2 linked regions of the Formosa agariphila KMM 3901 genome follow. The protein of the gene in region 1 interacts with the protein of each later gene in a pairwise test. Links are inferred from orthologs where the notes say so. Each region holds a gene or a part of one and is shown in the gene's direction. Other genes may lie near its edges.

Evidence for each region.
Region 2: the proteins of BN863_RS08320 (region 1) and recJ interact in binary tests that used the Escherichia coli proteins (3 or more experiments, as listed by UniProt). The link is inferred for Formosa agariphila KMM 3901 from one-to-one orthologs.

What each region holds. Positions count from the first base shown.
Region 1 is NZ_HG315671.1:1,918,610-1,921,942, forward strand. Bases 339-3,333 are described here. They hold BN863_RS08320 (type IA DNA topoisomerase), read left to right. Parts: upstream 339-681; coding sequence 682-2,985; downstream 2,986-3,333. Other genes in these bases: BN863_RS08315 (DUF885 domain-containing protein), read right to left, coding at 339-438; BN863_RS08325 (pseudouridine synthase), read left to right, coding at 2,990-3,333. In the rest of the region: more of BN863_RS08315, read right to left, coding at 1-338.
Region 2 is NZ_HG315671.1:58,056-61,361, forward strand. What follows is about bases 253-3,220. They hold recJ (single-stranded-DNA-specific exonuclease RecJ), read left to right. Parts: upstream 253-876; coding sequence 877-2,565; downstream 2,566-3,220. Other genes in these bases: BN863_RS00260 (carboxymuconolactone decarboxylase family protein), read right to left, coding at 253-375; BN863_RS00265 (OsmC family protein), read left to right, coding at 434-856; BN863_RS00275 (hypothetical protein), read left to right, coding at 2,629-2,988; BN863_RS00280 (MFS transporter), read left to right, coding at 3,052-3,220. Outside these bases: more of BN863_RS00260, read right to left, coding at 1-252; more of BN863_RS00280, read left to right, coding at 3,221-3,306. UniProt on the Escherichia coli protein: Single-stranded-DNA-specific exonuclease.

The sequences.
Region 1 (3,333 bases):
ATTAATTAAGAAGTTCGGAAAGTACGTATGTGCTCCACGCATTTGTTCAAATACATATTCCATATCTCTATACGTCATGCCTTCCTTTAACATCTCGTATTGATACATCCATAAGTCGTAAGAAGCTTGGTCTGCTTCATCCAAATTATCATAATCAAATGTTTCTTTTAACGTTTTGGCACTTTCGGCATACCAAGCGAGTTTTCTATCTTCCGCTTCTTTACTCATGTCGTCGATTTTATCATTTAAATCTTTTCGACCTAGAGAAGTTAAGTGCATCGGACTCATTTGAAGTAACTCTTCGTACTTCACATCAAACCATGCATTCAGTTCTGCTTTCTGACTAACGACAGCTTTTGGTTCTTCTTTGCAGGAAGCAAATACTAGTAGAAAAAATAAAACCGGCAGTGCGATTTTTGTAATGTTACATGTTTTCATAAAATGTATATCAAGTTAAATTAGGTTTAGGCTAAATATAGCTAATTAAATGAAGTGAAAGCAAATATGGGCTCGATAGTCAATTTCCATATCTAAATCTGATTAAAATGAAAAAAAAGCAACTGGAATTTGTGTAAAACTTAAAAATTGAAGACCTAATTATTCGTTAATAACTCCTGATAACTCTACTTCTTTTTACTCCGTAAAAGTTATATTTTGCGGACTCTTATTTAAGGAAAGAAAATGAAAGTTTGTATAGCCGAAAAGCCAAGTGTAGCCCGTGAAATTGCGTCTGTTTTAGGTGCGAATACCAAACACGATGGATATTACGAAGGTAATGGCTACGCGGTAACTTACACTTTTGGGCATTTATGTACATTGTTTGAACCAAACGACTATAAACCACACTGGAAAAGTTGGGATTTAAACAATTTACCCATGCTTCCCGAGAAGTTTAAAACCAAAGTGACTTCGGATTCCGGAATTCAGAAGCAATTTAATATTGTAAAAGGATTATTTGACAGAGCCGATGTGGTTATAAACTGCGGGGATGCTGGTCAAGAGGGAGAATTAATACAACGTTGGGTTTTAGACCAAGCAGAGTATAAAGGTAAGGTAGAACGCTTATGGATTTCGTCCTTAACCACAGAAGCCATAAAAGAAGGTTTCGAGCATTTAAAACCGTCTGAACAATACGATAATTTGTATTACGCTGGGTTTTCTAGAGCGATTGGCGACTGGTTATTAGGAATGAATGCGACGCGTTTATACACCGTTAAACATGGTGGTTACAAGCAAGTGTTGTCTATTGGTCGCGTGCAAACACCAACTTTGGCTATGGTTGTAAATCGGTTTAAAGAGATTGAAAATTTTAAGCCACAACCATATTGGGAGTTACAAACCATGTATCGGGACACCTTATTTAGTTATGAAGAAGGGCGTTTTTTAAAGATGGAAGATGGTGAGTTACTCGCCAATAAAGTTAAAGAAGACGATTTTGAAATTGTTTCGATTACCAAAAAGAAAGGCACAGAATATGCGCCTAAATTATTCGATTTAACAGGATTACAGGTATATTGTAATACGAAATTTGGATTTTCGGCAGATGAAACTTTAAAAATCGTTCAGAAGCTGTACGAGCAAAAGGTGGTGACCTATCCTAGAGTAGATACCACGTTCTTACCGAACGACGTGTATCCAAAAGTACATGGCATTCTTCAGAAATTAACAAAATACAACACCTTAACCGAACCGCTTTTAGGCAAGAAAATTAAGAAATCGGCTAAAGTATTCAACGATAAAAAAGTAACCGATCACCACGCTATTATCCCAACGGGAATTCAGATTAATTTACAATACAATCAGCAACAGGTTTACGACATTATAGTAAAGCGATTTATTGCTGTGTTTTACGATGATTGTTCGGTATCTAATACCACGGTAATTGGTAAAGCGGCCGAAGTAAATTTTAAAACCACTGGAAAAGAAATTCTTAAAAAAGGGTGGCGTGTTGTATTTGAATCTCCTGATAAAGAGAAAAAAGAATCAGGTATTTTACCCACGTTTGTTAAAGGTGAAAAAGGACCTCATGAACCCTCGTTTTTAGAAAAGCAAACCAAACCACCAAATCAATTTACGGAAGCTTCCCTCCTACGTGCTATGGAAACGGCAGGTAAGCAAGTAGACGATGATGATTTGCGCGAGCTCATGAAGGAAAATGGTATTGGAAGACCGTCTACACGAGCCAATATTATTGAAACCTTATTCCGAAGAAAATACATTGTCCGTAATAAAAAACAATTACTGCCTACTACAACTGGAATACAGTTGATAGATATCATTCAGAACGATTTATTAAAATCTGCAGAACTGACAGGATTGTGGGAAAAGCAATTAAAAGATATAGAAAAAGGCGAATACAATGCGGGAACGTTTATAAATAACATGAAACGCATGGTTGACGAGTTGGTGTACGAAGTACGTAGTGAAACCAAACGTGCCAATATCTCTTATGAAGCAAATGCCGAAAAAAAGACAGCCAAAGCTGAAACGAAGAAACAGGCAGGTATTTTATCTGAGAACTGTCCGAAATGTAAACAAGGCAACCTGATAAAAGGAAAATCGGCTTACGGTTGTAGCGCATTTAAATCGGGTTGTAAATTCGTATTACCATTCAGTTTTAGCGATAAAAAGATTTCTGAAAAACAATATATCCGTTTACTTCAAAAAGGATCTACTGTCAACCTAAAAGGATTCAAAACTGAGCAAGGTACTGTTGAAGGTTTGTTGCGATTTGACGACGATTTTAAACTGGTTTTAGAACCTAAAGTCGCCGTTAAAAAAGAAACAAAAACAGAAGTTCCTGATACTTTAACGTGTCCGAAATGCAAGCAAGGCACAGTTATGAAAGGCAAGACCGCTTATGGTTGTAGTGCTTATAAATCGGGTTGCGATTTTAAAGTTACTTTTGATACGATTAGAGAAAAATCGGCTGGAGAAAAACTTACAAAAGCATTGGTATTTAAAATATTAAACGCATCGATTTAAAGTTATGCATCAACACTTTAAAATATATAAACCTTATGGCTATTTAAGTCAGTTTATAAACAACGGACAAAAACAGCATCGTAAAAAGTTGCTTGGTGAGTTGGGAGAATTCCCTGAAGGCACTATGTCTATTGGGCGTTTAGATGAAAAATCTGAAGGGCTTTTATTACTCACTACCGATGGTAAAATGAGTGATTTTGTAAACAGCTCGAAAGTAGATAAAGAGTACTATGCCCAAGTAGATGGCGACATAACCGAAGCGGCTATTAAAGCTTTACAAAATGGTGTTGAAATAGGATTAAACGGCACCAAATACACTACCAAACCTTGCCCTGCTTTTAAGTTAGA
Region 2 (3,306 bases), 1.9 Mb from region 1 along the record:
TGCGGCCAAACTAAAATCTAAAGCCACACGTTCGGCCTCGCTAAATGCGGGGTGGGTGCGATAATCCCAAACGTTATCGAGTTGCTCTTGTTCTGCCCCGTAGCGCTCTGCGGCACGAATGGCGTGTGCTTGGCAATAGCGACAGCCAGTGGCATTACTGCTAACCCAAGCAATTAAGCGTTTTAAAGCGGAAGTTACGCGACCTTCGTTGGCCATCACAGCTTTGTTTAAATTAATGAAGGCTTTGCTTATGGCTGGCCGGCGTTGCATGGTTAAAACCGAGTTCGGACAGAAGCCCAATGTTTCGTTAAAAAAGGTTGCTAAATCTTGAGTTTCTTGGTCGTGGTCGGGAGATAATGGTGTTATTAGTGGCATTTTATTCTGAATTTTAGTCGTATTTTTGAACTATCAATTAACGAAAAAATACGGAATTATGACTCATTTGGTGACCACACAATGGAAAAAAAATGTACAATTTGAATCTGATAACCCTAGCGGTAAATCGGTTATGATTGATTTAGGCGAAGATAATGGCGGTAAAGGAGATGGCTTACGTCCGAAAGCCTTAATGCTAACTGCTCTTGCTGGTTGTTCTGGGGTAGATATTACGCCAATGTTAGAAAAAATGAAGGTTGAGATAGACGATTTTAAAATTGTTATTGAAGGGCATTTAACCGAAGAACACCCAAAATATTACCATCTAGTTACTGTAGATTATCATTTTTACGGAACAGATTTAAACGAAACTAAAATTAATAGAGCAGTAGACTTATCGGTCGATAAATACTGCGGGGTTATGGAAATGTTTCGTCGTTTTGCTGAGGTAAAAGTTAAATCTCATTTTCATATTAAATAAATTATTTCGGATTACAAGCTATGCGTTGGACCATAAAACCAAAACCAGAATCTTATAAAGTTAAAACGTTACAGGAGGCACTTCATGTAGACAAACTTACTGCGTCGTTGTTAATACAGCGTGGCATTGAGACGTTCGATGAGGCAAAATCATTCTTTAGACCCGATCTTAGCGAATTGCACGATCCGTTCTTAATGAAAGATATGGACAAAGCTGTGGCGCGTATTGAACAAGCTTTAGAAGCTGGCGAGAATATTATGGTGTATGGCGATTATGATGTCGATGGTACCACGTCTGTGGCGTTAATGAGTTCGTATTTACGAACACGTCAGGAGAATGTAGTCACCTATATTCCGGATCGTTACGACGAAGGTTATGGTGTGTCTTATAAAGGCATTGACTTTGCTCACGATAACGATTTTACACTTATAGTGGCGTTAGACTGTGGTATAAAAGCAATCGATAAAGTGGCCTATGCCAAAGAAAAAGGCATCGATTTTATTATTTGCGATCACCACAGACCAGGCGATGCTATTCCAGATGCCGCCGCAGTTCTGGATCCTAAACGGGAAGATTGTGAGTATCCATATAAAGAATTATGCGGTTGTGGGGTTGGGTTTAAACTCATTCAGGCCTTATCGTCTAAGCAAGGATTTACCATTGAAGATTCAGGTGAATATCTAGATTTAGTAGCTACCGCAATTGGAGCGGATATTGTGCCTATTACTGGTGAAAATAGAATTTTGGCCTATTACGGACTTCAAATTATTAATGAGAATCCGAGACCAGGTATTAAAGCCATTTTAAATCAGGTAGATAAAACCGTATTCACTATAACCGATGTGGTCTTTATTGTTGCACCAAGAATTAACGCTGCTGGACGTATGAAACATGGTACATATGCTGTGCAATTGCTTACAGAAATGGACGAAAAGCAAGCAGAAACGTATGCTGCCGAGATTGAAAGTTTTAATTTAGACCGTCGAGAAACCGATAAAGAAATCACGATTCAAGCTTTAAACCAGATTGAAGAGCGCAATGAACAAGAACGCTATACCTCTGTAGTGTTTCAGGAAGATTGGCACAAAGGTGTTATTGGTATTGTGGCATCTCGGCTTATAGAAACCTACTACAGACCCACATTAGTATTTACAAAAAGTGGTGAGAAATTGGCCGCTTCTGCACGATCTGTTATTGGTTTCGATGTGTATAATGCCTTAGAGGCATGTAGCGAACATATCGAACAATTTGGTGGACATAAATACGCAGCAGGATTAACATTGCATCCTGAAAATTACGACGCTTTTAAACAGGCTTTCGAGAATGTGGTGTCTAATACAATCGATCCGAAATTACTCTCTCCAGAAATTAAAATTGAAGCGAATATTGCTTTAGAAAATATAACGCCTAAATTCTATCGTATTTTAAAGCAGTTTGCACCCTTTGGTCCTGGGAATATGATGCCGGTTTTTATGACTGAGGATGTGGTAGATACTGGATATGGGAAATGTGTTGGGAAAGAAGAAGATCATTTACGGATAACCGTGAAGCAACCCAACGTAAATCCTATTGTGTGTATTGGATTTGGATTGGGAAAAAAGATAGATGTAGTCTCTACAAAAGTACCGTTTAGCATTGTGTACTCTATAGATGAAAACCATTGGAATGGTGTAACAAGTCTGCAATTGAAGCTTAGAGATATAAAATAAATATTATATTTATTTAGATTAATTATAAATAATAAGTATTTTAGTGGTTGAAAAGTAATCACTATGGATCAAGACATCAATAAAATATACCATAATGCCTATGGTGTTTCCTTTATTTGGAAGGAAAACACGCCTAAAAAACAGTCTCCTAAAATTCAGATAATTTTTCGGGATATGGGATTTTACCTTACCTATCGCGAAATTGTTCAGTTTCAGAAACAGATTAGATTTGTGCAATCCGAAAATCCTTGTGCTTGCTGTAAAAACAAAGACCGTAGTCGATCAATGTTGTTAAAAACCCCGTTTAGCCAAGTCGATTTGGCAATAAATGCTTTGGAGCTCAGAGATATATACGATTTAATTACCGGAACCTTGTTTCATTTAGAGTTGGATAATTACGTGAATGAAATTTGTAAGAATTAAAATGATTATCAGAATTTTTTAAAACGGTCACTTTTGTACATTTGTTTCCTCTTCAAATAGATTATGAAACAGAAAGACCCGTACGCAGCTTTAAGGTACAAAGAATTCAATATATTTTTATTAGTCCGTTTTGCTATGGTATTCGCCTGGTCTATGCAATTTATTGTTATAGAATGGGAGGTGTATAGCATTACTAAAAATCCGTTGTCGCTTGGAATTATCGGACTTATGGAAGTGATTCCAGCCGTGTCTATGGCTTTGTTCTCAGGGCATATTGTAGATCAGAGCGAAAAAAAGAGTTTACTTGTAAAATGTATA